3 regions of the Pseudomonas sp. AC083 genome follow, and region 3 is predicted to be linked to each of the others. Evidence: riboswitches for the same ligand, from Rfam matches in the RefSeq annotation. Region 3 holds a riboswitch; each other region holds the start of a gene.
What was found. Region 3 has a riboswitch for cobalamin ahead of cobW (cobalamin biosynthesis protein CobW). Riboswitches for the same ligand answer to the same signal wherever they lie in the genome.
Positions count from the first base shown of each region.

Region 1: it holds a riboswitch for cobalamin, as region 3 does, so the genes downstream of both, AC0IXA_RS05925 (ABC transporter substrate-binding protein) here and cobW (cobalamin biosynthesis protein CobW) in region 3, are expected to answer to the same signal.
Region 2: it holds a riboswitch for cobalamin, as region 3 does, so the genes downstream of both, cobO (cob(I)yrinic acid a,c-diamide adenosyltransferase) here and cobW (cobalamin biosynthesis protein CobW) in region 3, are expected to answer to the same signal.

Region 1 is NZ_CEEDDH010000002.1:596,743-606,322, forward strand. It holds gene AC0IXA_RS05905 (pyridoxal-phosphate dependent enzyme) at 1-284, opposite strand, end outside; gene metE (5-methyltetrahydropteroyltriglutamate--homocysteine S-methyltransferase) at 648-2,936, shown strand; partial or broken gene AC0IXA_RS05915 (ABC transporter ATP-binding protein) at 3,146-3,814, opposite strand; gene AC0IXA_RS05920 (FecCD family ABC transporter permease) at 3,907-4,923, opposite strand; gene AC0IXA_RS05925 (ABC transporter substrate-binding protein) at 4,920-5,933, opposite strand; cobalamin riboswitch at 6,073-6,266, opposite strand; gene AC0IXA_RS05930 (ParD-like family protein) at 6,387-6,614, shown strand; gene map (type I methionyl aminopeptidase) at 6,611-7,402, shown strand; gene AC0IXA_RS05940 (ABC transporter ATP-binding protein) at 7,530-8,684, opposite strand; gene AC0IXA_RS05945 (ABC transporter permease) at 8,702-9,511, opposite strand; gene AC0IXA_RS05950 (ABC transporter permease) at 9,518-9,580, opposite strand, start outside.
Region 2 is NZ_CEEDDH010000003.1:14,196-23,775, forward strand. It holds gene cobT (nicotinate-nucleotide--dimethylbenzimidazole phosphoribosyltransferase) at 1-405, opposite strand, end outside; gene cobU (bifunctional adenosylcobinamide kinase/adenosylcobinamide-phosphate guanylyltransferase) at 402-923, opposite strand; gene AC0IXA_RS06130 (cobyric acid synthase) at 1,044-2,495, opposite strand; gene cobD (threonine-phosphate decarboxylase CobD) at 2,492-3,484, opposite strand; gene cbiB (adenosylcobinamide-phosphate synthase CbiB) at 3,477-4,385, opposite strand; gene bluB (5,6-dimethylbenzimidazole synthase) at 4,382-5,032, opposite strand; gene AC0IXA_RS06150 (cobyrinate a,c-diamide synthase) at 5,029-6,411, opposite strand; gene cobO (cob(I)yrinic acid a,c-diamide adenosyltransferase) at 6,408-7,019, opposite strand; cobalamin riboswitch at 7,103-7,332, opposite strand; gene AC0IXA_RS06160 (hypothetical protein) at 7,496-8,080, shown strand; gene AC0IXA_RS06165 (PQQ-dependent sugar dehydrogenase) at 8,147-9,460, shown strand.
Region 3 is NZ_CEEDDH010000001.1:55,078-64,657, reverse strand. It holds gene AC0IXA_RS00225 (TerC family protein) at 1-196, opposite strand, end outside; gene AC0IXA_RS00220 (vWA domain-containing protein) at 554-1,246, opposite strand; gene AC0IXA_RS00215 (magnesium chelatase ATPase subunit I) at 1,219-2,229, opposite strand; gene cobN (cobaltochelatase subunit CobN) at 2,460-6,308, opposite strand; gene cobW (cobalamin biosynthesis protein CobW) at 6,312-7,376, opposite strand; cobalamin riboswitch at 7,476-7,687, opposite strand; cobalamin riboswitch at 8,467-8,685, shown strand; gene AC0IXA_RS00200 (CbtB domain-containing protein) at 8,809-9,006, shown strand; gene AC0IXA_RS00195 (CbtA family protein) at 9,018-9,580, shown strand, end outside.

The sequences.
Region 1 (9,580 bases), on a different contig from region 3:
ACCACCAGCACCACACGATAGCCTTTGGCGCGGCCGACCAGCGCCAGACCCAGACCGGTATTGCCGGCAGTGGCCTCGACAATCGTGCCGCCCGGTTGCAGGCGACCGTCACGCTCAGCGGCGTCGATCATCGCCAGACCGATACGGTCCTTGATCGAGCCGCCGGGGTTCTGTGATTCGAGTTTGAGAAACAGCGTGCACGGTCCGGTATCGAAGCGGGTGACCTGAACCAGCGGAGTATTGCCTATCAGCCCAAGCACGGCAGGGCGTGATTCCTTCGACATTTCTTCACCTCTTTATGGTGTTGATCGCGTTCCAATCGCGGGAAAAGACTCGCGTGCAACTTAGGCGCAGACATCCTCTCTCGCAACCTTTAATCCTTGGAAAATCCAGCCATTTGGATCTAACGATAGAACGAAAACTGGCATGTTGCCCTGAGGTGTCTGATCGTTCCCACGCTCCGCGTGGGACTGCAGCCGGGGACGCTCTGCGTCCCTACGGTCTGAAGATCGCAGCCTTCGGCAGCTCCTGCAGGGGGCTTCTGTGCATGAGTAGAACTTGTGATGATCTGGAATTTATTGAGTTTGTTTCATCAAGCACGGTTCCCGACAATACCGCCATCGAATAAGCATCTGGAGTTGTTTGTCATGGCACTGGCCCATTCCCTTGGATTTCCGCGCATCGGTCGCGACCGCGAACTGAAGAAAGCGCAAGAGGCGTTCTGGAAAGGAGAACTGAACGAGGCGGGCCTGCGTGACGTCGGGCGTGAGCTGCGCAAGGTCCATTGGGACTTGCAGAAAAACGCCGGCATCGACTTGCTGCCGGTCGGCGATTTCGCCTGGTACGACCAGGTGCTGAGCCACTCGCTGATGTTCGGCGTGATCCCCGAGCGTTTCCGTCCGCACGACGGCAAAGCCACGCTGCAGACCCTGTTCAGCATGGCCCGAGGCGTCAGCGATACTTGCTGCGGCGAAGGCCACGCTCAGGAAATGACCAAGTGGTTCGACACCAACTATCACTACCTCGTACCGGAATTCAGTGTCGACCAGCACTTCCACCTGGGTTGGGAGCAGCTGTTTGAAGAAACCGAAGAGGCCCGCGCGCTGGGGCACAACGTCAAACCGGTGATCCTCGGCCCGCTGACCTATCTGTGGCTGGGTAAAACCAAAGGCGCCGACTTCGACAAGCTCGATTTGCTTGACCGCCTGCTGCCGCTGTACGGCCAGATCTTCGCGCGGCTGGCGGCGTTGGGTGTGGAGTGGGTGCAGATCGACGAGCCGATTCTGGTGCTCGATTTGCCGCAGGACTGGAAGAATGCCTTCGAGCGCGCCTACAACCAGATCCAGCGCGATCCGCTGAAAAAACTGCTCGCCACGTACTTCGGTGGTCTGGAAGAAAACCTCGGTCTTGCGGCGAACCTGCCGGTCGACGGCCTGCACATCGATCTGGTGCGCGCGCCGGATCAGTACCCGACCATTCTGGATCGTCTGCCGGCCTATAAAGTGCTGTCGCTGGGTGTGGTCAACGGTCGGAACGTCTGGCGCTGCGATCTGCAAAACGCGCTGGCGACGCTGCGTCATGCCCATGAGCGTCTGGGTGATCGCTTGTGGGTGGCGCCGTCCTGTTCATTGCTGCACAGCCCGGTTGATCTGGGCCGGGAAGACCAGCTCGATGCCGAACTGAAAAGCTGGCTGGCGTTTGCCGTGCAGAAGTGCGAAGAGGTCGCCGTGCTCGCCCAAGCGGTCAGCGAGCCGGAAGCGCCGCAGGTGCTGCGCGCACTGGCGCAAAGTCGTTCGGTACAAACCAGCCGCGCCGCCTCGCCGCGCATTCACAAACCTGAGGTGCAAACGCGGGTCGCGGCGATCACTGCCAGGGATGCGCAACGCCAATCGCCGTTTGCTCAGCGTATTGCCAAACAGCGCGGCAAGCTCGGCCTGCCGTTATTCCCGACCACCACCATTGGCTCGTTTCCGCAAACGGCGGCGATCCGTCTGGCGCGTCAGGCTTACAAGCAAGGCAAGCTCAGCGCGGCCGATTACACCGATGCGATGCACACGGAGATTCGCCACGCGGTGGAAATTCAAGAACGCCTCGGCCTGGATGTGCTGGTGCACGGTGAGGCAGAGCGCAACGACATGGTCGAATACTTCGCCGAACAGCTCGACGGCTATGCCTTCACCCGCTTTGGCTGGGTGCAGAGCTACGGTTCGCGCTGCGTCAAGCCAGCGGTGATCTTCGGTGACCTGAGCCGCCCGCAAGCGATGACGGTCGAGTGGATCTGCTACGCCCAGGGCCTCACCGACAAGGTCATGAAAGGCATGCTGACCGGCCCGGTGACCATGCTGATGTGGTCCTTCGCCCGCGAAGACGTCAGCCGCGAGGTACAGGCTCGACAGCTGGCGCTGGCCATTCGTGACGAAGTGAATGATCTGGAAGCGGCAGGAATCAAAATCGTGCAGATCGACGAAGCGGCGTTCCGTGAAGGCTTGCCGTTACGCCGGGCGCAGTGGCCGGCGTATCTGGAATGGGCAAGCGCAGCGTTCCGCCTGTGCGCCTCCGGCGTGCGCGACGAAACCCAGATCCACACGCACATGTGCTACAGCGAATTCAACGATGTGATCGAGTCGATCGCGGCGATGGACGCCGATGTCATCACCATCGAAACCTCACGGTCGGACATGGAACTGCTCGAAGCGTTTGAAGCGTTCGCCTACCCGAATGACATCGGCCCGGGCGTCTACGATATTCACTCGCCACGGATTCCCGATGTGTCGGAAATGGTTGGCTTGCTGCGCAAGGCGGCGCAGCGTATTCCGGTTGAGCGGCTGTGGGTCAATCCGGATTGCGGGCTGAAAACCCGAGGCTGGCCAGAGACCGAAGCGGCGCTGGTGCACATGGTCAGCGCCGCGCGGCAACTGCGCAAAGAGTGGGCCTGACCCATTACCGCCCTGGAATACATAACCCTGTGGGAGCGAGCCTGCTCGCGAAAGCGGTGTGTCAGTCGACACCATGTTGGATGACCTGACGCTTTCGCGAGCAAGCTCGCTCCCACAGAATTCGCGTTCCCCCTGTCATTCACGGCAACACACAAATCCTTTGTGGGAGCGAGCCTGCTCGCGAAAGCGGTGTGTCAGCTACACATGCATCAGGCAAGGAAACGCAATATCGGTGCACCATCGAACGGGTCCGTCAGATAGTGCGCCCTGACGCCGAAAGTCGTCTGTAACCGCTCCGGCGTCAGCACGTGCAGCGGCTCGCCCAATGCCACCAGACGCCCGCGCTCCAACACCGCCAGGCGATCGCACTTGAGCGCCTGATTGAGATCGTGCAGGGCGATCAACGTCGTCACCGGCAGTGCGCGCACCACTTGCAGAATGCTCAACTGATGCTGGATATCGAGGTGGTTGGCCGGCTCGTCGAGCAGCAGGATCTGCGGGCGCTGGGCCAGTGCGCGGGCGATGTGCACGCGCTGGCGTTCGCCACCGGAGAGGCTGCGCCAGAGGCGGTTGCGCAGGTGCACGGCGTCGACGTCGACCAGCGCTTGCTCGACGATGGCGTCATCGGCCGGCGACCACGGTTGCAGCGCCGACAACCACGGCGTGCGCCCCAGCGCCACCGCGTCGAACACGCGAATGCCATCGTCGGTATCGGCCTGTTGCTCAACCACCGCGAGCGTCTGCGCGATGCTGCGCCGCGACATTTTGCCCAGCGCCTGACCGCCGAGCTGCACATGGCCCGCGCTCGGTTCGCGCAGGCCGGCGAGCAGTTTCAGCAGCGTGGATTTCCCCGAACCGTTCGGCCCGACAATGCCCAGGGTCTCGCCGCGCTGAACATCGAGACTGACACCATTGAGCAACTCGGCACCGCGCACTTTGAAGCCCACACCCGCACAACTTAAAACCGTGTTCATCGCGCCGATCTCCGGCCCACCAGAATCAGCGCGAACACCGGTGCGCCGACCAGCGCAGTGATCACGCCGACCGGGATCACCTGACCCTTGATCAGGGTGCGCGACAGCACATCGGCGGCAATCAGAAACACCGCACCGCCCAGCGCACTGGCGGGCAACAGACGCGCATGCCCCGTGCCGAGCAACAACCGCGCGGCATGGGGAATCACCAGACCGACAAAGCCGATCGAGCCGACAATCGACACCATCACCGCCGTCACCAGCGCGGCGCAGCCGATCAGCAGGATCTGCACTCGGCGCACGGCAATGCCGAGGGAGGCTGCCGAGTCCGCGCCAAAGGTGAACGCATCCAGCGCCCGGCGGTGCCACAGACAAACGACCAGCCCGAGCAAGGCCACTGGGACCGCCAGCCACACCGACGGCCAGCGCACGCCGCCGAGATTGCCGAGCAGCCAGAACATGATCCCGCGCGCTTGTTCGGAGCTGGCGGAGCGGGTGATCAGAAAAGCGGTGAGGGCGTTGAACAGTTGCGAGCCGGCAATCCCGGCCAGAATGATCTGCCCGGTGCCGCTGGCCGAGCCGCTGACCCGCGCCAACAGGATCACCAGTACGAACGCCGTCACCGCGCCGGCAAAGGCACCGACCGACAATGAAATCGCCCCGGCGCCGACGCCAAGCAGGGCGACCATCACCGCGCCAGTCGAGGCGCCAGCAGAAATACCCAGCAGATACGGATCGGCCAGCGGATTGCGCAGCAGCGACTGCAGGATTACGCCACAGGTCGCCAGACCGGCGCCGCAGGCCGCCGCGACCAGCGCGCGGGTCAGGCGATAGTTCCAGACGATGCCTTCGTCGATCGGGTCGAGCACATAACCGGCGCCCCACAGCTTGTTGGCCAGCACCTGCAACACTACGCTCGGCTCGATCGAAGTCTCGCCAATGGCCACGCCGCCAATCAGCGCGACCGACAGCGTCAACAGCACCAGCAGCAAACGGATCAGGCGTCTGCTCATGGCGACAGGTCGTAGCCGTTGATGGCGCTGGCCAGTTGTGCGAGGCCGTCGAAGGTGCGCAGGCTGGCCTGCATGGCCATGGCGTCAAGGATGATGATGCGGTTGTGCTTGACCGCGTCCATGTTGCGCGTCACCGGATCACTGCGCAGGAAGGCGAGTTTTTTCTGATAGTCGTCCGCCGGGAAACGTCGACGATCCATGCGCGCGATCACCAGAAATGTCGGGTTGGCCTTGGCGATGGTTTCCCAGCCGACGGTCGGCCATTCTTCATCCGACTCGACCACGTTGCGCACGCCGAGGGTGCTGAGCATGAAATCGGGAACGCCTTTGTGCCCGGCCACGAAAGGCTCGATGTCCATCTCGGCGCTGGAGAACCACACCAGGGCGCTGACGTCTTTGCGCTGCTGCTTTTTCGCCGTGGCGATCGACTGCGCGAGGCTGGCTTTGAGCTGGTCATTGAGCTGCTCGCCACGCGCCTGCACATCGAAAATCGCTGCGAGCTGGCTCACGGCTTTGTAGATGCTGTCGATGCGAAACGGCGCCAGCCGCGTGCCGTCCGAGCCGACGAGGTTGTCCTTGGCTTCGCAGTCGGAGGGCAGCAGATAGGTAGGAATCTTCAGTTCATGAAACTGCTCGCGGGTGCCGACCGCGCCTTGCGGGCCGACCATCCATTCCAGCTCGACGGCTACCAGTTCCGGGCGTTTGGCGATCACCGCTTCGAAACTCGGCTCGTTGTCGGCGAGGCGCTCGATCCTGTCGTTCTGCGCTTTGTATGTGCCCAGCACGTCGTTGAACCACAACGAGGTGCCGACGACTTTGTCGCCCAGGCCCAAGGCATAAAGCATTTCCGTACCGGCCTGGCCGATGGTCACCGTGCGCGCGGGCGCGTGCTGAAAGGTCAGGCTGCTGCCGCAGTTCTCCACGGTCAGCGGATACGCAGTCGGCGTCGCTTGCGCCAGGGCGCAAAGGCTCAAAGCGGTGAGCAGGGTGGCAACGCGGGGCAGCAGCATGGGGCAGTCTCCAGGAGAACCGTACGGGAGCAGGCGGGTACGGTTGGAAACACACCTCGGGCGCGGTCGTGGAAACTGCGCAAGGCCGGCACAGGGAAAATGCGCACGGCACGATGTCCTTCCCGGACACCCCGCCGGTTAGTCAGTCACTGTGCCGGCAGGTCTCCTGACTGATGCGTCATCGCCACGCTCCGGCCTTCCCGGGATTCACCCAGTGGCAGTCGAGGAGCAGGCTCGGCACCTACAGTTGCGGGGGCAGTTCCGATTGATGCTGTGCAAGCATTTCGGATTCCCTATTAATTCCGTGTGGAAACCGGCGGCGGCATGGTAGTCGATTTGCGCGGTGGAGGGGGAGGCGAATCTGCCACAGCGTCGATTTTGTCGTCGCCATTGCAATCGGCCGTATGCACTGATTAATATACGATCCATATACATTTCGTATCGGATACAAATATGGGCATCGTAAAAATTTCAGAGGACATGCACGAGAACCTGCGCATCTCCAGCAACGCCCTCAGCCGCTCGATCAACGCGCAGGCCGAGCACTGGATGCGCATCGGCATGCTCGCCGAGCTGCATCCCAACCTCGACCACAGCGCCATTTGCCGCCTGCTGATCCGCGCCGAACAGAACGGCGGACTGGATCTGCAACAACTGACTCAGGAAGCCGTCAGCGCATGAGAAACCAGATCAAGATCAACACGCCGGCCGACATCGAAAAATCCCGCGCCGCCGGCAAACTCGCCGCTGAAGTGCTGGCAATGCTGGTGCCGCATGTGAAGGCCGGGGTGACCACCGATGAGCTGGACCGGTTGTGCAACGATTACATCGTCAATGTGCAGAAAGCCGTGCCGGCCAACGTCGGTTATCACGGCTTTCCGAAAACCGTCTGCGCGTCGGTCAACGACGTGGTGTGTCACGGGATTCCATCGGGCACGCCATTGAAGGATGGCGACATCGTCAATCTCGACATCGCCGTGATCAAGGATGGCTGGTTCGGTGATACCAGCCGCATGTATGTGGTGGGCGAGGCGACTCCTGAAGCGCAGCACCTGATCAAGACCACTTACGACGCGATGTGCGCGGGCATTCGCGCAGTGAAACCGGGCGCAACGCTGGGCGATATCGGTCATGCGATCCAGAGCCTGGCGGAGGCGGAGGGCTTCAGCGTGGTGCGCGAGTACTGCGGCCATGGCATCGGCAAGGTCTATCACGACGAACCGCAAATCCTGCATTACGGCTTTCCCAATCAAGGGCTGAAGCTCAAGGCCGGGATGATTTTCACCGTGGAACCGATGCTCAATGCCGGCAAACGCCATGTGAAGAACATGCCAGACGGCTGGACCGTGCTGACCAAGGATGGCTCCTTGTCGGCGCAGTGGGAGCATATGGTCGCGGTGACGGAAAACGGGTTTGAAGTGCTGACGGCGTGGCCGGATCAGATTGAAGGGTATTCCCCGATCAATTGAACAATCCCGAACCTGTGGGAGCGAGCCTGCTCGCGAAAAGGTTGTGTCAGTCACCATTAATGTTGAGTGACACAGCGCATTCGCGAGCAGGCTCGCTCCCACAGGGGGATTTCAGTGGATTGGAAATCTAGTGAGCACCGGCAGCCTTGTTCAAATCGCTCTCGGTCCATTCGGTGTAAACACAAGCATCCGCCGTCGCCCAGCGCACCCGGACCGGATCGCCGGCCTTGAGCGGCATGCCTGCCGCCGACAGCGCTTTCACCGTCATCGACGTCCCGCCCGCAGTGACCACGCTGCACGTCTGGCTCTCACCGAGAAACAGCACCTCCACAACATTCGCCGATACCTCATTCCAACCCGCCGCCAGCGGCTCATCCAGCGCCTGCTGCGTGCTCAGCGCCAAGGCCTTTTCCGGACGCACCATCAGCAGCACATCCTGATCAGTGTGCAACCCGGACGTCAGCCGAATCGACAACAACTGCCCCTCGAAACTCGCTGCCGCATTGCCTTGCGCCTTGAGCTTGAGGAAGTTCGAATTGCCCAGAAACGACGCGACAAAGGCATTCGGCGGATTCTGGTAAAGGTCGTAACCACTGCCCAGACCAACGATTTTGCCGTGGCTGAAAATCGCGATGCGTTGCGACAGCCGCATGGCTTCTTCCTGGTCGTGGGTCACGTAAACGATGGTGATACCCAGGCGCCGGTGCAGCTGGCGCAGTTCATCCTGCAAGTCCTCGCGCAGCTTCTTGTCCAGCGCGCCCAGCGGTTCGTCCATCAGCAGGATGCGTGGCTCGTAAACCAGTGCCCTGGCGATGGCGACACGTTGTTGCTGACCGCCGGACAGTTGCGAAGGGCGGCGATGGGCGAACTGTTCGAGCTGCACCAGCTTCAACATCGCATCGACGCGTTTTTCACGCTCGGCGGCAGCCAGTTTACGGATCGCCAAAGGGAAGGCGATGTTGTCGCGCACCGACAGATGCGGGAACAGCGAATAGCGCTGGAAGACCATGCCGATGTCGCGCTTGTGCGGCGGCACGTTGACCAGCGACTGGCCGTTGACGAGGATCTCGCCGCTGCTCGGTGTTTCGAACCCGGCGAGCATCGACAGCGTCGTACTCTTGCCCGAGCCGCTGGAGCCGAGAAAGGTCAGGAATTCGCCGTCCTTGATGTCCAGCGAGATGTTATCGACGGCAGCAAAATCGCCGTAGTGCTTGTTCAGGTTGCGCAGGCTGACCAGGGGTTTGTCGCTCTGCTGGGATGCGTCTTTGATCACGGCACTCATGTCGTACTCCTGGGCGCTCAGGCGCTGATTTCGTTGCGCCGGCGCAGCGCGGCGGCGATCACCATGACCAATACCGACAGGCCGATCAGCAGCGTCGAAGCGACGGCGATCACCGGGGTCAGGTCTTGGCGCAGGGTGGTCCACATTTTCACGGGAAGGGTTTGCAGAGTCGGGCTTGCCATCATCACGCTGAGCACCACTTCGTCCCATGAAACGAGGAAGGCGAAGAGGGCGCCGGCGACCATCCCCGGGCGGATCGCCGGGAATGTCACCTTGAACACCGCTTGCAAGCGCGAGGCACCGCAGATCACCGCCGCGTCTTCAATCGACTGATCGAACAGCTTCAGCGAGTTGATGATCGAGATGATGGTGAACGGCAGCGCGACGATCACATGGCTGACGACGAAGGCGAACATGGTCCCGGTATAGCCGAGCTTGAGAAACAGCGCGTACACCGCCACGGCGATGATCACCAGCGGCACGATCATCGGCAGGGTGAACAGGCCGTAGAGCATCTCGCGGCCGGGAAAGCGCCCTCGCACCAGCGCAAACGCGGTCGGCAAACCGAGGGCCACGGCGCAGATCGTGGTCAGCACGGCAACCTTGAGGCTGGCGGCAGCGGCGTTCATCCAGTCGGGGTTGGAGAAAAACTGGCCGTACCATTTCAGCGTCCAGCCCGGTGGCGGGAACACCAGCCACTGCGAGGAGCCGAACGACAGCAGCACGATGAACACGATCGGCAACAGCAGGAACAGACCGATCAGCCCAGTCGTGGCGTAGAGGCCGAAACGCATGCGCCGGCTCATGGCATTGGGGGTCAGGAGCATGTCGGCTTACCTCGCGTTACTGGCGCCAACCGGGGATTCCGGTTGAAGCTTCAGGTAGAAGTAGAACAG
Region 2 (9,580 bases), on a different contig from region 3:
CGCCGTTCCCGCGCCGATGTTCAGATGGCGCACGCCGGGCAGATTCAGCGTCGGATTCACCGTGCCCAGATCGACCACTTCCAGCTGCGCGCCGAGCTGACGCGCCAGCACGCTGATCGCCGCGCCGCCGCTGACAAAGTTGAGCAGCATCTGCCCGGTGACTTCCTGCGGATAAGCCGATACACCTTCGGCTACCACGCCATGGTCGCCAGCGAAAATCGCGATCCAGACTTGCTCCAGCGTTGGCTTGAGCTGACCTTGCAGACCGGCCAGTTGCACGGCCACCGATTCAAGGCGCCCCAGCGAACCGGCCGGTTTGGTCAATTGCTGCTGGCGCTCCGTCGCTTGCGCGATGATGTCCGAGTTCACGGTTTTGCACGGGTTCAGCCACCAGGTCGGGCTCATAACGCAGGTCCTTTCAAAGTCAGGGGCAGGCCGGCGACGGTCAGGACAACTCGCTGACAATGCTCGGCCAGAGCTTGATGCAGCCAACCGGCTTCATCGACATAGCGGCGAGTCAATTCGCCCAGCGGCACGACACCCATTCCGGTCTCGTTGCTGACAAAAATGATTTCACCCGGCAACGACGCCAGGCAGTCGAGCAAGGCTTCACGCTCGGCGGTGAGACGTTTGCTGTCGTCGAGCATCAGCAGATTGGTCAACCACAGGGTCAGGCAATCGACCAGCAGGCAGCGCTCGGCGCCGGCGGATTCGCGCAGTACGCGGGCCAGTTCCAGCGGCTCTTCGATCAACGCCCATTCGGCCGGACGGCGCGCGCGGTGATGGGCGACGCGCTGGTTCATTTCGTCGTCGAGCGGTTGGCTGGTGGCAATATAGGTCACCGCCAGATGGCTGTCGCTGGCGAGTTTTTCCGCCAGACGACTCTTGCCGGAGCGGGCGCCGCCGAGGATCAGTTGGAGCATGGGTTCATCCAAAAATGTGTGGTGAGACAACCGGCCCTTTCGCGGGCAAGCCCGCTCCCACCGTTGATCGCGTCTCCCTGTGGGAGCGAGCCTGCTCGCGAAGAGGCCAGCCCGGACAACTCAAATCCCACAGAGCTGACGCAACAGCCCGGTATCCAGATGCTTCTCCACCAGATCCGCCAGCCGCTCGATGTCGCGTTCGCGCAAGCCGTGGTAATCAACCTCTTGCGCATCATTCAACCCGGCCCAGCGCAGCAACGCCGCGCTCGCCTCGGGGGATTCGAACAAGCCATGCAGATAGGTGCCGAACACCTGGCCATCGACACTTTGCGCACCATCGCAACGACCGTCGTCCAGATGCACCGCCGGGTTTTCCAGTGCCGGCCCGGTGGTCACGCCAGCATGGATTTCATAACCGCTGACTGCGGCGTTTTCCAACGCCAGCCGCCCGCGCACGTTGCGCAGTTGCTTGTCGGCTTCGAGCTGCGTTTCGAACGCCAGCAGCCCCAGACCGGCGCTGGAGCCGGCAGCGCCTTCGAGCCCAAGCGGATCGTGCACCTGCTCACCGAGCATCTGCAGACCGCCGCAAATTCCCAGCACCTTGCCGCCGTAGCGCAGATGCCGATTGATCGCCGCGTCCCAACCGTTGGAGCGCAGATAAGCCAGATCACTGCGCACGCTTTTCGAGCCCGGCAGGATGATCAGATCGGCGGCGGGAATCGCCTGGCCCGGGCCGACAAATTGCAGATCCACCTGCGGATGCAGACGCAGCGGGTCGAAGTCGGTGTGATTGCTGATGCGCGGCAGCACCGGCACCACCACTTTCAAGACCTGCTCGGCCTTGTCGGTCTGGCGTTGGTCGATGCCGTCCTCGGCTTCAAGGTGCAGGTCCATCACGTAGGGCAACACGCCGACCACCGGTTTGCCGGTGCGCTGCTCCAGCCAGTCGAGGCCCGGTTGCAACAAGGCGATATCGCCGCGAAAGCGGTTGATGATGAAGCCTTTGACCCGCGCCTGTTCGCTCGGCGAGAGCAATTCCAGCGTGCCAACCAAATGCGCAAACACGCCGCCGCGATTGATGTCGGCGATCAGCAAAACCGGGCAATCCACCGCTTCGGCAAAGCCCATGTTGGCAATGTCGCCGGCGCGCAGATTGATCTCCGCCGGCGAACCGGCGCCTTCGACCATTACCAGCGGATACGCAGCGCTGAGTCGCTCGTGCGAGGCGAGCACCGCTTGCATCGCGATGGCCTTGTAATCGTGATAGGCGACGGCGTTCATCGTCGTCACCGCGCGGCCATGAATGATCACTTGCGCGCCAGTGTCGCTGTTGGGTTTGAGCAGCACCGGGTTCATGTCGGTGTGCGGCTCGAGACCGGCCGCTTGCGCCTGCACTGCCTGCGCGCGGCCGATCTCGCCGCCGTCAGCGGTGACTGCGCTGTTGAGCGCCATGTTCTGCGGCTTGAACGGCACCACCGCCACGCCCTGGCGGGTGGCCCAGCGGCACAACGCCGTCACCAAAGTGCTTTTGCCGGCATCGGACGTAGTGCCTTGCACCATCAGAGTGGTCATGGGTGGTCCTTGATGAAAGCTTGCAAAGCCTGTTCGAGACGCAGCTCTTGCGCGGCATCGGCCGGCAGGCCGAAACGTACACTGCTGTTGTGGCTGAACAGGCGCAGGAGGATGCCGCGCCGGGCGAGGAATTCGTGCAGCGCTTCGGCGTGCTCGGTGATCAGCCACTGAAACAGCGCGCAGCCACCCTGCGGTGCAAAACCGCAACGGGTCAGCAGCGCCGCCAGCCGTTCGCTCGCTTCGTCGCTGCGAATCCGCTGACGGGTATGGCCCTCGGTGTCTTGCAGGCACGCCGTACCGAGCACTCGCGTCGGCCCGCTCACCGCCCACGGCCCGACCTGTTCGGCGAGCAGTTTGAGCAACTTGCGTTCGGCCAGAACGAAACCGAGGCGCACCCCGGCCAGACCGAAAAACTTACCGAACGAACGCAACACCACCAGCCCGACCTGATGCGCATAGGGCGCCAGGCTCAGTTGCGGCGTGTTGTCCATGAACGCTTCGTCGACCACCAGCCAGCCGCCGCGTTGCGCCAGCCGCGCATGCCAGTCGAGCAGGCGTGCCGGGGTCAGGCTGAGTCCGGTCGGATTGTTCGGATTGACCACCACCAGCACATCAAGACTGTCGAGAAAGAATTCGACTTCCTGCTCGAGCACTTCACGGACGATGTAACCGCTGCGCCGCCAGGCTTCGGCATGCTCGGCATAGCACGGCGACAACACGCCGACCTTGCCGGCCCGGCGCAGACGCGGCAGCAACTGGATGGCCATTTGAGAGCCGGCCACCGGCAACACCTGCGCGGCGCCGTAGTAATCGCAGGCGGCCTGTTCCAGACCGTCGTCGCTTTCCGGCAAGCGCGCCCAGGCGCGTAGCGGGATCTCCGGGATCGGGAACGGCCACGGCGCGAGGCCGCTGGACAGGTCAAGCCAGTCGGCCTCGGCGATCCCGTAATCGAGTGCAGCCTTGCGCAGCCGGCCACCGTGCTCAAGCATAAAATTCCGCCCCCAGGCAAAGCATCAGCAGCCACAACCATACGCCGCGCTGGACCAATTGCCAGCCACGCTCGATGGAATCGGCATCGGCCGGCGCACCTTCGCCCAGTTGCGGGCGCTCATGCAGTTCGCCGTGATAGATCGCCGGGCCACCCAACTCGACGCCCAGCGCACCGGCACCGGCCGCCATCACCGGGCCGGCGTTGGGGCTGTCCCACTGCGGCGCCTGGGTGCGCCAGCATTTGAGCGCGAGGCGGGTTTTGCCCAGTAGCGCGTAGGTCAATGCCACCAGACGCGCAGGAATGTAGTTCAACACGTCGTCGATTTTCGCCGCCGCCCAGCCGAAACGCTCGAAGCGTTCGTTGCGATAACCCCACATCGCATCGAGGGTATTGCTCAAGCGATACAGGACCACGCCCGGCGCGCCGGCGACGACAAACCAGAACAGCGCAGCGAACACCGCATCGCTGCCGTTCTCCAGCACCGATTCGGTGGCGGCACGGGCCACGGCGTTGCTGTCCAGTTCATTGGTCTGGCGGCTGACCAGATAACCGACGCGCTTGCGTGCCTCGTCCAGATCATCGGCGCGCAACGCCGCCGCGACAGGCGCGACATGTTCGCCGAGGCTGCGCATGCCGAGTGCACAATACAACGCGAGAATCTCGACGATCCAGCCGACATAGGGCGCCCAGGAAAATGCTGTGGCGAGCAAGGTCAGCGGCAGTACCGCGATAACCCACGCGGTGACGCCATGACTGCGCCAGCCACGACCGCCGGCGTTGAAGCGTTGCTCGATGCGTCCGGCAAAATTGCCGAACGCCACCAGCGGATGCCAGCGTTTCGGTTCACCGAACAGCGCATCCAGCGCTACTGCGGCGACACTCAGCAACGCCACACTCATTGACTCACTCCCCAATAATTTTCGTACAGCAACTCGTTCAGCGGCCGCGCCTGCGCCCAACCTTCGAGCACCAGCATCGGCGCCGGATAGAACTCCTTTACCGGGCCCAGACACAACACCGCCAGCGGCTTGGCACCGGCCGGCAACTTGAGCAAATCCGCCAAGGCTTGCGGTTCGAACAGCGAGACCCAGCCCATGCCCAGGCCCTCGGCACGGGAGGCCAGCCACAGGTTCTGGATCGCGCAGGACAACGAGGCCATGTCCATTTCCGGCAACGTGCGCCGACCGAAGATGTGCTTTTCGCGATCATCCATCAGCGCCGCGACCAGCACTTCTGCGCAATCGTTGATGCCTTCGACCTTGAGCTGCATGAACTCATCGCTGCGCTCGCCGAGGGCCTCGGCGGTGCGGATGCGTTCCTCTTCCACCAGATCGCGGATCTGCCCGCGCAGAGCACGATCGCTGATGCGGATGAAGCGCCAAGGCTGCATCAGGCCGACGCTCGGCGCTTGATGAGCGGCCTCGAGCAGACGACGCAGCAACTGCGGCTCGACGCTGCCACCGGTGAAGTGGCGCATGTCGCGGCGTTCGGCGATGGCCTTGTAGACCGCTGCGCGTTCGGCTTCGGAGAATGTGTTGTCGGTCATGGCCCTTTCGCGAGCAGGCTCGCTCCCACAGGGTTCAGGTCATCCATTGTGGGAGCGAGCTTGCTCGCGAAGCCGGCCTCACTGTCTGGCGCAAACAATGACGCAATCGCAGTCGGATTCGACGGGAAATAAAAGTGCACGTACGACGCCGTCATCCGCCCCTCGCGATAAACCGCCTCAGCGCCGCGCCCGCCATTGGGACTCAGCCCACGGGCAATCGGCGTCAGCTCGGTTGTAGTCAGCGAATGGTGATACGTATGCCCCCGCAAGGAACCTTCCGGCAGCTCAACCGCCTGCAACGCCAGCGCCGCCAGACGCTTCTGCATCACCGCCTCGCCCTTGAGCAAACCGACCAGCTCAGCACGGGTGCCTTCCACGTCGGTCAGCGAATCCAGCAGATAAAGCATGCCGCCACACTCGGCGAGCAACGGCTTGCCCGCCGCGTGGTGCGCGCGGATTGCTGCAAGCATCGTGGTGTTTTGCGCCAGCGCGACGTGGTGCAGTTCCGGATAACCGCCCGGCAGATACAGGCTGTCCGCCTCGGGCAATCGGGTGTCGCGGATCGGCGAGAAAAATTGCAGTTCGGCGCCCATCGCCCGCAGCAGATCGAGACTGGCGCCATAGGTGAAGGCAAAGGCTTCATCACGGGCGACGGCGATGCGCACACCTTTCAATAAGGGCTCGGCGGCGATGACGTCAGGCGCGGCGAATTCAACGGCGGGGGGCAGCGCGACTTGGCAACTGCTGGCCAGCGCATCGGCGGCCGCGTCGAGACGCAGATCCAGATCATTCAATTCGCTGGCCTGGACCAGACCGAGGTGGCGGCTCGGCAATTCGATGCCGGTCTCGCGGGACAGCGCGCCGTACCAGCGCAGACCTTCGGTGAGGCTGCCTTCGAGCAATTGCGCATGGCGCAAGGTGCCGACGCGGTTGGCCAGCACGCCAGCGAACGGCAAGTCCGGCTGATACTTCGCCAGGCCCAGCGCCAAGGCGCCAAAGGTCTGCGCCATGGCGGTGCCATCGATCACGCCGAGCACCGGCACACCGAAGTGGCGCGCCAGATCAGCGCTGGATGGCGTGCCGTCGAACAGGCCCATCACGCCCTCGATCAGAATCAGATCAGCCTCGGCGGCGGCTTCCCACAACAGCCGACGACTTTCCTGCTCGCCGACCATCCACATGTCCAATTGATAGACCGGCGCACCGCTGGCGCGCTCGAGGATCATCGGATCGAGAAAGTCCGGCCCGCATTTGAACACGCGGACCTTGCGCCCCTGATTGCGATGCAAACGGGCGAGTGCGGCGGTGACGGTGGTCTTGCCCTGACCGGAGGCCGGCGCGGCGATCAACACCGCCGGGCAGTGGCGTGGTTGCTTCAAAGTTCGACGCCTTTCTGCGCTTTGATCCCGGCCTGGAAGGCGTGCTTGAGCATGCCCATCTCGGTGACCGTGTCGCCCATCTCGATCATTTCCGGCTTGGCGCCGCGACCGGTGACCACCACGTGTTGCATCGGCGGACGCGCCTGCAAATCGCTGAGCACCTGATCGAGATCGAGGTAGCCGTGCTTGAGGGCGATGTTCAATTCGTCGAGCACCACCAGACCGATCGAAGGGTCGCGCAACAATTCGCGCGAGACTTCCCAAGCGGCGGTCGCCGCGGCGATGTCGCGCTGACGATCCTGGGTTTCCCAGGTAAAGCCTTCACCCATGACGTGGAAACGCACTTGCTCGGGGAAGCGGCGGAAAAACAATTCTTCGCCGGTGCTGTTGCGGCCCTTGATGAACTGCACCACGCCGCACTGCATGCCGTGGCCCATCGCGCGGGCGAGCATGCCGAACGCCGAGCTGCTCTTGCCTTTGCCGTTGCCGGTCAGCACCAGCACCAAGCCACATTCGTCGGGCGAGTTGGCAATGCGTTCGTCGATCACGGCTTTCTTGCGCTGCATGCGCGCCAGATGGCGCTCGTCACGCTCGGGGGAATCAGTCATGGGGGGAGCTCTCCGTTGAGGCTGGATAACGGCGGGCAGGCACAAGAATAGACGGCAAAAAGCCTGGCATCGCCCACCGTGATGCCGCTGAGATGGATCAGGCCGGTCTCCGGGCTCATGAGCGGCGTTTCGCCGGACTGCGCGCCTTCCCGCTTCTTTCGAGGCAGTGGCTCAAGGCGCAGTTTTCACTCATTTACCGTTGCGGGGGCAGCGCCGGGATCGTCGTGGCTTCGCTTGAAGACCACCCTCACCGGCTTCCCTGTTTCACTCTGTCGACGCGGGGCCACAGAGCACCTGAAACAAGCGGCGAAGGTTAGAGGGTTGGGGGTGGAGCGTCAATTGAAGAGGCGCTTTGCGCGCGAATAACTGCCGCTGCTCAATTGTGCAGCGGCAATCTTGTGCCAGACTGTGACAAGTGATATCAAAGAGCCATGCTTTTTTCCAAAAAGCCCACTACAACAATAAGGATGACGACGATGCAAGGCATGATCATCAGCAACCCGCGCCTGGAATTCCTGCGCCCGTTGCTGGAACGCTGGTTTGACTGTATCGATCGCTACAACACCGTTCGCGGCGACAACGACACGCCATATTGGCACGACGAGAAAGCCAATCTCGGCCTGCTCGCGGCAGCGGCGTGGATGGCTGAAATGGTCACGCTGAACGACACGGCCACGCGCAAACAGAACGAAGAAGGCGAACGCAATGCCCGCGCCGACCTGCTGATTGCCGGCGCCGAAGACCGCGCGTTCATTCAGGCCACGCAACGCTGGCCACGGGTCAACAACCTCAACCTGACCCAGGCCCTGCTCGACATCACCGTTGATGCCAAGCGCATCAGCTACGCCAGCGATCTCAAGCTCGGCTGCCTCTTTGTTGCTCCGCAAAAACCTCAGCACAGCGCCAGCCCCGAAGAATTGCAGGACATGGTCGACGACCTGCAAAAGGAACACACCTGCGCCGTGGCCTGGTATTTCCCCTACGCCTATCGCAAATTGCACAGCGACGCGGGCAACTATCATCCGGGCATCGCCGTGCTGTTCAAGGAAGCCCGCGGTTGAGCAGTTGAACCATCGGGCCTGCGCCCTCCTCTATGTTTAGGAATGCATTCATAGGGAAGATCAGCAATGCGCAAGGCCCAACTCGCTCTTATCATCGCCGTCGCAGGCGGGCTCGCCGCCTGCGGTGAAACCTCCAGCCTGCAAGTCTCCGACGGCACCGGTCCGTCACCGAAACTGCCCGAACCGAACAAGACGCTGATCCCGACAGTGAACATCGCCCCGGCGGTGGGCTGGCCGGACGGCGCGAAACCGACCGCAGCGGCCGGCACCCAGGTCGCGGCGTTTGCCGAAGGCCTCGATCACCCGCGCTGGCTCTATGTGCTGCCCAACGGCGATGTGCTGGTGGCGGAAACCAACGCGCCGCCCAAGCCCGATGACAGCAAAGGCATTCGTGGCTGGGTGATGAAGAAAGTCATGGGCAAGGCCGGCGCCGGCGTGCCCAGCCCGAACCGCATCACCCTGTTGCGTGATGCCGACCACGATGGCGTCGCAGAAACCCGTACGGTGTTCCTGCAGAACCTCAACTCGCCGTTTGGCATGACGCTCGTCGGCAACGATTTGTACGTAGCCGACACCGACCGCCTGCTGCGCTTCAACTACGAGCCGGGCGCCACCGAGATCAAGACCCAACCGATCAAAGTCGTCGACTTGCCTGGCGGCACGCTGAATCACCACTGGACCAAAAACGTCATCGCCAGCAAGGACGGCAACAAGCTCTACGTCACCGTCGGCTCGAACAGTAACGTTGGCGAAAACGGTCTGGATCAGGAAGAAGGCCGCGCGGCGATCTGGGAAGTGGATCGGGCGACCGGCAATCACCGGATCTTCGCCTCGGGCATTCGCAACCCCAACGGCCTCGCCTGGGAACCCACCAGCGGCGCCTTGTGGACAGCGGTCAACGAGCGTGACGAAATCGGCAGCGATCTGGTGCCGGACTACATAACCTCGGTCAAGGACGGCGGCTTCTATGGCTGGCCGTACAGCTACTATGGCCAGCACGTCGATGTGCGGGTCAAACCGCAGAATCCGGATCTGGTAGCCAAGGCCATCGCTCCGGATTACGCGGTCGGTCCGCACACCGCTTCGCTGGGCCTGACCTTCGCCGATGGCAACCGCTTGCCGGCGCAATTCAAGGAAGGCGCATTCATTGGCCAGCACGGCTCGTGGAACCGCAAACCGCACAGCGGCTACAAGGTGATTTTCGTGCCGTTTACTGGCGGCAAGCCGACCGGGCAGCCGGTGGATGTGCTGACCGGTTTCCTCGACAAGGACGAAAACGCGCTGGGCCGCCCAGTGGGCGTGGTGATCGATCAGCAAGGTGGCTTGCTGGTGGCGGATGATGTCGGGAACAAGGTGTGGCGCGTGTCGGCCAGCAAGTAAGTTAAGCGCGAAGCAAAAAATGTGGGAGCGAGCCTGCTCGCGAAAGCGGTGTATTAGTCAAATCATTGTCGACTGACACTCCGCCTTCGCGAGCAGGCTCGCTCCCACAATTAGTTATGC
Region 3 (9,580 bases):
AAATGCTCGCCAATAGGCCCAGGCGCATGATCAACGCCAGCGACAGGCCGATGATCCGCGCGCGATCACGCTGATGCGGCGGCAGTTTGTCGGCAAGAATTGCGATGAACACCAGGTTGTCGATACCCAGTACCAGTTCCAGCACGATCAGAGTCAACAGGCCTAACCAGGCTGTGGGATCCGCTAACCATTCCATAAAACGTCTCGATCTCTCTTCAGTGAATTCAGGCGGCCGGACACGGCGAAGTGCAACGCAAAGGCTCAAGAGCCGCGTTATCAACCATAGTCGGAAGTCGGAAGACGGGGTGCTGCGAAAGGATCAAGACCGCGCGAAGGCGTGCTGGAGAGTGCTGACTGGGAGGCTCCGAGAGGGTGTTCATGTAGATCCTGAATGAAAAATGGCCTTGGAGCGTACAGGTTCAACCGGCCTGTTCTATAGAGGCAAATCATTTCAAAATCTGTATGAATGAACTCGACCGGAGATTTTCAGCGTTGCTGAAGACGCCTTCGCGAGCAGGCTCGCTCCCACAGGGTGCGAGCGGCGCGGCGGATTTCAGCGCAAACCCAGCTCATCGATATGCTGATACTGCGCTTGCAGCGCGGTCGCCAGATCCTTCGCCCGGCCCAGTCGAATCGGCCCGCGCTCGATGTCGATGAGCAATCCGGGGCACGCCAGCACGGGCAACGCCGACAGCTCTTTCACGCGACCATCGGTCACGATCAGGCAGCGTTGCTGTTCGGCGGGAAAACGCTTGCGCCGCAGCGTCAGCCATTGCTGCGCCTGTTCCAGTGCCGCGAGCAACGGCGTGCCGCCACCGGCGCCCAGACCGTCGAGCCAGACGCGCAGGCCGCTTGAGGCCTTCAAGCCTTGCACCTGCCATTTCGGCGCAAAACCACTGGCGGTCAGCAACGCCAGCCGCGCCCGCTGGTGGTAAGCATCGTCGAACAACTGCGCGAGCAGGCCCTTGGCATCGCTCAAGGCCTGATGGCGACGGGTCGAGGCCGACGCGTCGACGATCACCAGCCAGATTTCATGGGGCGAGCGGGTACGCTGTTGAAACAGCAGATCGGCGCGGCGCTGGGGGCGGCCATTGAGCAGCGTGCCCGGCCAGTTCACCGATCCGCTGCCGGCCGCATGCCGCTGGCCCTGGCGGCCATTGTCTAGTTGTCCGGCACGGGGTCTGGCATTCGCCCCCGCGTCGGACCGGGGGCGAATGCCTAGGGCTTTTTTGCCAGTGGTGGCCAGCTCGGAACTTCGCGGCGGGTACCGGTGGCTTGCGCCGTCGCCGGCATCTCGCCCCACTGGCCCTGCCCTTCACCGGATTTGCTGTCTGCGCCTGACGGAGATTGCGCTTGTGGCTCCGCGCCGGCCAAGGGCTGCTCGCGACGGCGATGGCGCAGGGCAAATTCGGCCACCGCGTCGATGTCCTCTTCAGCAATCGCATCCGCCCCACGCCACGCCGCATGGGCGCGAGCCGCGCGCAACCAGACCAGATCGGCACGCAAGCCATCGACGCCAGCAGCGAAACAACGCTCGGTAATCAACGCCAATGCCGCGTCATCCAGTGGGATGGCTGCCAAGCGCTCGCGGGCGCTTTCACAGCGCGAACGCAGGATGTGTTGCTCGCTCGCCCACTGCGCGCAGAACCCTTGTGGATCGCTGTCGAAATCCAGCCGCCGGCGAATGATCTGTCCGCGTTCGGCGGGCGCGGTGTGGCCGCTGAGGGCAACGTTCAAACCGAAGCGGTCAAGCAGTTGCGGCCGCAGTTCGCCCTCTTCCGGGTTCATGGTGCCGATCAGGACGAATTTGGCCGAATGCCGATGGGAAATGCCGTCACGCTCGATCAGATTGGTACCGCTGGCGGCGACATCGAGCAGCAGGTCGACCAAGTGGTCGGGCAGCAGATTGACCTCATCGACATAGAGCACGCCACCGTCAGCCTTGGCCAGAACACCGGGCGAAAACTGCGCGCGACCGTCGCTCAGGGCAGCGTCGAGATCGAGGGTGCCGACCAGCCGCTCTTCGGTAGCGCCCAACGGCAAAGTGACAAACTGGCCGCTGGCGAGCAGATCTGCCAGGCCCCGGGCCAGCGTCGACTTGGCCATGCCGCGCGGACCTTCGATGAGTACGCCGCCGATTTTCGGGTCGATGGCGGTCAGGCACAGGGCGAGCTTCAAGTCATCGGCGCCGACCACGGCGGAGAGTGGGAAATGCGGGGTGTCGGTCATTTGGGTTTTCCCTTTCGTGGTCTTTGGTGTGCTTGAGTTTTAGTGGGGTGTCAGTTGGGTGGCCCTCACCCTAACCCTCTCCCAGAGGGAGAGGGAACTGATCCGGGTGTTCTTGAAAGTTGCGCCGACCTGAATTATCGATTTGAACTCAGGCCTCAAAACCAACACAAATCGGCTCCCTCTCCCTCTCCCTCCGGGAGAGGGCTGGGGTGAGGGTAGCTTTTTAGCGGCTACATATCTTCCTCGACATCCAACAGCAAATTCTCCAGCGCCTCTTTATAAGCCCCAGGCTCCTGCCACATCCCGCGCTGCTGCGCTTCGAGCATGCGTTCGGTCATGTCGCGCAACGCATGGGGATTATGTTCACGAACAAAATCCCGGGTCGCCGGATCAAGCAAATATGCCTCCGCCAGCAACGCATATTGATGGTCATCGATCAACTGCGTAGTCGCATCGAAGGCGAACAGATTATCAACCGTCGCCGCCAGTTCGAACGCGCCTTTGTAGCCGTGACGCTTGATTCCGTCGATCCACTTCGGATTCGCCGCGCGCGAGCGCACCACACGGTTCAACTCTTCCTTCAGGGTACGAATCTTCGGCAAATCCGGCTGGCTGTGATCGCCGTGATAGCTGGCCGCCGCTTCGCCACGCAGAGTCTCCACCGCCGCGAGCATGCCGCCCTGGAACTGGTAGTAATCGTTGGAATCGAGCAAGTCATGCTCGCGGTTGTCCTGGTTTTGCAGAACTGCCTGTACCTGGCTCAGACGCTGGCTGAATTGCGCGCGGGCAGCCGTGCCCTCGTCGGCGCCGCCGTAAGCGTAGGCGCCCCAGTTCAGGTAAACCTCGGCGAGATCTTCGCGGCTCTGCCACAAACGCCCGTCGATTGCGCCTTGCACCCCGGCGCCATACGCCCCCGGTTTCGCGCCGAAGATGCGCCACCCGGCCTGACGCCGCGCGGTGTCTTCATCGACGCCCGACTGCAACAGCGCCTCGCGTTCGGCACGCACTTTAGCGGCCAGCGGATTCAGGTCGTCCGGCTCGTCCAGCGCGGCCACCGCTTGCACGGCGGCGTCGAACAGGCGGATGAGATTGGCAAACGCATCACGGAAAAACCCCGAAACCCGCAATGTCACGTCGACCCGCGGACGATCGAGCAGACTCAGCGGCAGAATCTCGAAATCATCCACACGCTGACTGCCCGTGGCCCAGACCGGACGCACGCCCATCAACGCCATGGCCTGAGCGATGTCGTCGCCGCCGGTGCGCATGGTTGCGGTGCCCCACACGGACAAGCCGAGCTGGCGCAAGTGATCGCCGTGATCCTGCAGGTGTCGCTCAAGAATCAGCGTTGCCGACTGGAATCCGATGCGCCACGCGGTGGTGGTCGGCAGATTGCGCACGTCCACCGAATAGAAGTTGCGCCCGGTCGGCAGCACGTCGAGACGGCCACGGCTCGGAGCACCGCTGGGGCCGGCAGGGACGAAACGACCGCTGAGGGCGTCGAGCAGCCCGCGCATTTCGGCCGGGCCACAAGCATCGAGCCGTGGGGCGACGACTTCGCGCAGATGCTCGATTATCGAATTAACCTCAGCCCAACCCGACCCTTGTGGGAGCGAGCCTGCTCGCGAAGGCGTCGGGTCAGACAGCTGTTCTTTTACTGACACACCGCTTTCGCGAGCAGGCTCGCTCCCACAGGGCACGTTCAGTGTTTGGGAGATCAAGTCTGCGGCAAACAATTCGAGGCGCTCGCGGGTGTCGCCGGCGGTGCGCCAGACTTCTTCGCTGATGGTCTGCAACTCGGTCGGACGCGGGCCGTTCCAAGGATCGGCCAAGGCGCAATCCAGCGGATCAAAACCGAGATCAAACGCGTTGGCCAGTGCTCGCAGCAGACTCGACTGCGCGCCCTTGCCGTCACCGCGCGGGATGCGCAGCAACGCCAGCAAGGTGTCGATACGCAAGCGCCCGCTCGGCGATTCGCCAAAAATGTGCAACCCATCGCGAATCTGCGATTCCTTCAGGTCGCACAGATAAGTGTCCAGACGCGGCAACCAGATCGCCGCATCGGCGTCGCTGTCCAGCGCTGCATCCAGTTGCAGTTCCCTGTCGATCTGCGTGTCCCGCACCAGTTGCAGAATGTCGCGTTGCAACTCGCGGGCACGGCGCGGATCGAGCAGTTGCGCCTCGTAATATTCGTCGGCGAGCAGCTCCAGATTGCGCAGCGGCCCGTAGGTTTCGGCGCGGGTCAGTGGCGGCATCAGGTGGTCGATGATCACCGCCTGCGTGCGGCGTTTGGCCTGAGCGCCCTCGCCCGGATCGTTGACGATAAACGGATAGATATTCGGCAGCGGCCCGAGCAGCGCGTCCGGCCAGCAATTCTCCGAAAGGCCGACGCCTTTGCCCGGCAACCATTCGAGATTGCCATGCTTGCCGACGTGGATCACGCCGTGAGCGCCGTAGGTGTTGCGCAACCAGAAATAGAACGCTAGATAACCGTGCGGCGGAACCAGATCCGGGTCGTGGTACACCGCGCTCGGATCGACCTGATAACCGCGGGCGGGCTGGATGCCGACAAAGGTCAGACCGAAACGCAGACCGGCGATCATCAAGCGACCGTCGCGACACATCGGATCGTTGTGTGGCGATCCCCAACGCTCGAGTACCGCGGCGCGATTCGCTTCCGGCAACGCATTGAACATTGCCAGGTAATCGTCCATCGCCAGGCTCTGCTGGCACGGGCGCAAGTCGAGACTGTCGAGGTCGTTGCTGACGCCGCCGAGCAGTTGCTGGATCAGTTCGGTGCCGCTGTCGGGCAACTCGGCCGTGATCGGATAACCTTCGGCACGCAATGCGCGGAGGATGTTCAGCGCCGCCGCCGGCGTATCGAGGCCGACGCCATTGCCGATGCGGCCGTCACGGGTCGGGTAGTTGGCGAGGATCAGCGCGATGCGTTTTTCGCCGTTCGGCACGCGTGCCAAAGCTACCCAGCGCCGCGCCAGTTCGGCGACGAAATCCATGCGTTCGGGCTGGGCGCGGTAGCAGACCACATCGGACTGGCTGCGCTCGCTGCGCCAGGCCAGATCCTTGAAGCTGATCGGTCGGCTGATGATGCGCCCGTCAAGCTCTGGCAAAGCAATGTGCATCGCCAGATCACGCGGCCCGAGGCCCTGTTCGCTGTCGCGCCAGCCGGGCTCGTTGTCCTGGGCGCAGATCGCTTGAATTACCGGGATGTTGCGGCGAAACGGGCGCAGATGCGGTGCTTCGGGACTCGATTGGGCAAAACCGGTGGTGTTGATAATCACCCCCGCCTCGACTTCATCCAGCCAATCCTCGACCACCGACAAGCAACCGGGTTCTTTCAGACTGGCCACCGCGATCGGCAGCGGACTGAGCCCGGCTGCCTGTAAGCGCTGGCAGAACACATCGATGAACGCCGTGTTCGCCGCTTGCAAATGCGAGCGATAGAACAACAGCGCCGCCACCGGTTGACCGGGCAGCCATTCGGCTTGCCAGTCGCTCAGGGCAGCGCTGTTTTTCTGTGGTTGATAAATCGCCGTGCGCGGCAGGGTTTGCGGCTCGTTCCACGGGTAATCGCGGGCGAACCATTGGTGGCCCAGGCAACGGAAGAAATCCAGTGCATTGCCCATGCCGCCCTGACGCAGAAATTGCCAGAGTCGATCGCGTACTTCGGCGCTGACCGTGCTCAAGTCACTGAGCTCGGGGTCCGGGCGGTCGTCGCCGGGCACCAGAATCAGTTGCACGCCGCGTTCGGACAACTCGACCAGCCGCTCGACACCGTAGCGCCAATAGGCGATGCCGCCGTGCAGTGAGATCAGAATGACCTTGGCGTGGCGCAGCACTTCGTCGACATACAGATCGACCGAGGCATGATTCTGCACCTGCATCGGGTTGGCCAGACGCAAGCTCGGATAGTTATCGGGCAATTGCTGCGCAGCCTCGGCAAGCAGCGCCAGGCTGGAATCGCCGCTGCACAGGATCACCAGCTCGGCGGGGGTTTGTCCGAGATCGGCAATGTTGTCGTCCGAGACGAATCCGCCGGGCTGGGTCCTGAGCAGGTGCATGGCTTAAACGCTGAGCGCAGCGCGCAATTGCGCTTCGAGTTGTGCGGCATCGAGTTCCTGGCCGATCAGCACCAGACGCGTGACGCGCGCTTCTTCGGCGCCCCACTGACGGTCGAAATGCTTGTCAAAACGCGTGCCCACACCCTGAATCAACAGGCGCATCGGCTTGTTCGGAATCGCCGCGAAGCCTTTCACGCGCAGAATGCCGTGCTGCACCACCAGTTGCGTCAGCGCGTCGAGCAGCAGGCTTTCATCGGCTTGCGGCAGTTCGATTGAGATCGAATCGAACGCGTCGTGATCGTGATCGTCGTCATCACCGTCATGGTGGTGATCGTGGTGACTGTGGCGGCTGTCGATGTGCTCCTCGGAGCCGGCACCGAGGCCGATCAGCACGTCGAGCGGCAGGCGGCCATTGCTGGCTTCGATGATTTTTACCGCTGGCGGCAGCTCTTCGGCGACTTCAGCGCGCACCCGAGCCAGATCTTCCGCGCTGGTCTGGTCGGCCTTGTTGAGGATGACCAGGTCAGCACTGGCCAGTTGATCGGCGAACAATTCGTGCAGCGGCGACTCGTGATCAAGGTTCGGATCGAGTTTGCGCTGGGCATCGACCTGATCCGGGAACGCTGCGAAGGTGCCAGCAGCGACGGCCGGGCTGTCGACCACGGTGATCACCGCATCAACGGTGCAGGCGCTACGGATTTCCGGCCACTGGAAGGCCTGCACCAGCGGTTTTGGCAGGGCCAGGCCCGAGGTTTCAATAAGGATGTGGTCGAGATCGCCGCGACGGGCAACCAGTTCGCGCATTACCGGGAAGAATTCTTCCTGCACCGTGCAGCACAGGCAGCCGTTGGCCAGTTCGTAAACACGGCCGCTGGCCTCTTCTTCGGTGCAGCCGATGGTGCATTGCTTGAGGATTTCACCGTCGATGCCGAGCTCGCCAAACTCGTTGACGATCACCGCGATGCGCCGGCCCTGAGCGTTATCGAGCATGTGTCGCAGCAGCGTGGTTTTGCCTGAACCGAGGAAACCGGTGACGATGGTGACGGGGAGTTTGGCCAGTGTTTTCATCGGTATGCCCTTTGGCAAGCGGCGGGCATACGGGACGAGAACCGGCAGCGCGCATGCACGCCGGAAGCATTCGCCACCGGATCACCCCGCCCGGTTGTAGTGAGAATCTGTGACGAGGCAGGTCTCCTGGCTGACGGCGTTCAGGCGCTGGGCCTGGCGTCCATTGCGCCTTCCCGCTGGCTCATCGGTTGAGCTGGCAGTGGCGTGGCAACGAACATCACCGTTCACAGTTGCGGGGGCAGCCGCGGCTTTGACCGCGTTCCCTTCTTAGCTTCGGCGAGTGCCGAAGAACCTCGAAAGCGCAAGGCTACGCATGGGTCCGTCATGGGTCAATGGTCGGTGAGTCTGAAACTGGGGTATATCCGTTGCTGCGGTAACGGCTTCTTATGGTTTCGCTCTTACAGCGAGTCCCTTTTTCAAACGCCGGAGTGCCGGCCCAGCAAAAAGGAACCAAAAGGCTTTGCCCCGGCGTACGGCCCGCTCGCTGGAGCTCGGGGTACCTTCGTTACGGAGGGGCAAAAGATCAAAAGCAACAGCAAAAGCAAAAGCCAGATCAAAAGATCGCAGCCTTCGGCGGCTCCTACAGTTGGATTGGGTACCACTTCAAGAACAGGTCGGCTGTCAGGCCGCCTTCGCGAGCAGGCTCGCTCCCACAAAAGCAAAAGCAAAGCAGCGCAGCTGCCCGCGGCGAAGCCGCCCCACTCAACAATGAGCGCAAGCTCGAGTGCTCTTGATCTTGATCCACCGGCGAAGTCGGAAGGCTGAGCGGAGGGATTGATCCGGGCGTGGGAGCGCAGCGACCGTACGACGCAGTCGTACACAGCGGAAGGAGGTGCAGCGAAGCAAACCGGAGCCGCTGCTCCCGGATCAGTTCCGCAGCGAAGGAACCCGAGCCTGCGAGGGCCGAACGTAGGAGCAAGCCTTTTTGGGTACTTTTTCGGCGTTTGGAAAAAGTGCCTCGCCGTAAGGGCGAAACCGTAATCAGCAACACCCGCAGCAACGGATATACACACAAAAACATCAGAAAAACACCCCCACCGCAGCACCGAAAACTCCCCGGAAATTGACTAAAAACCCAAACCCATGTTCTCCTGCCCACCTTGTTACGGGTGCCCTTCACAGGGTGAAACGGGAAACCGGTGAATCATGTGCTTTACTCAAAGCCATGTCAGTCCGGTGCTGCCCCCGCAACGGTAAGCGAGCGATGCGTCAGATCCACTGTGCCCCGGCATGGGAAGGTGATGCTTGCAGGTCGGCCTCGTGCCAACCCCTCGCGAGCCCGGAGACCGGCCCGCAACACCCAGCGCGCGCAAGCGCCGCTGACCACAAACAAACCCGCGGTGGGCGGGCGCTGTTCGAAATCCCTGCGTGCCCGGCTCGCAGGGATTTTCATGCGCTCTGTTTACCCGCTGACATTTCAGAGGGAAGCGCTATGTCGATCATCAGCAATACCGTCAGCCACACTGACCACATCTCCAGCAGCACCACACTCGGCCAACGCGTGGCCGCCGCCCTCTTCGCCTCGATCCTCGGTGCCAGTCTGGTCTGGTTCGCCGGCTTCTCGCACATCGAAGCGGTGCACAACGCCGCTCACGATACCCGCCACAGCGCCGCGTTCCCGTGCCACTGAGGCTTGCCGAGATGATCAAGCGTATCGCGCAAACCGCAGGCTTCACCGGCTTGCTGGCCGCCCTGCTGCTGACCCTGCTGCAGAGTTTCTGGGTATCGCCACTGATTCTGCAGGCCGAAACCTTCGAGAAATCCGAACCGGTCGCGCAAGTTCACGAACACGCCGCCGGCACCGCCGCCCACAGCCATGATGGCGAAGCCTGGGAGCCGGAAGACGGCTGGCAGCGCGTGGTCTCGACCACTGGCGGTAATCTGGTGGTGGCGGTGGGTTTCGCCCTGATGCTCGCCGGCCTGTACACCTTGCGCGCGCCAACCAAAACCTCGCAAGGGCTGCTCTGGGGTCTGGCCGGTTACGCGACGTTCGTACTCGCGCCGACCTTGGGCCTGCCACCTGAATTGCCGGGCACTGCGGCTGCCGATCTGGCTTCGCGGCAGATCTGGTGGATCGGCACCGCCGCTTCGACCGCCGTCGGCCTGGCACTGATCGCCTTCAGTCGTCACTGGCTGATGAAGCTTCTCGGTGTGGCGATTCTCGCCGTGCCGCATGTGATCGGCGCGCCGCAACCGCAGGTGCA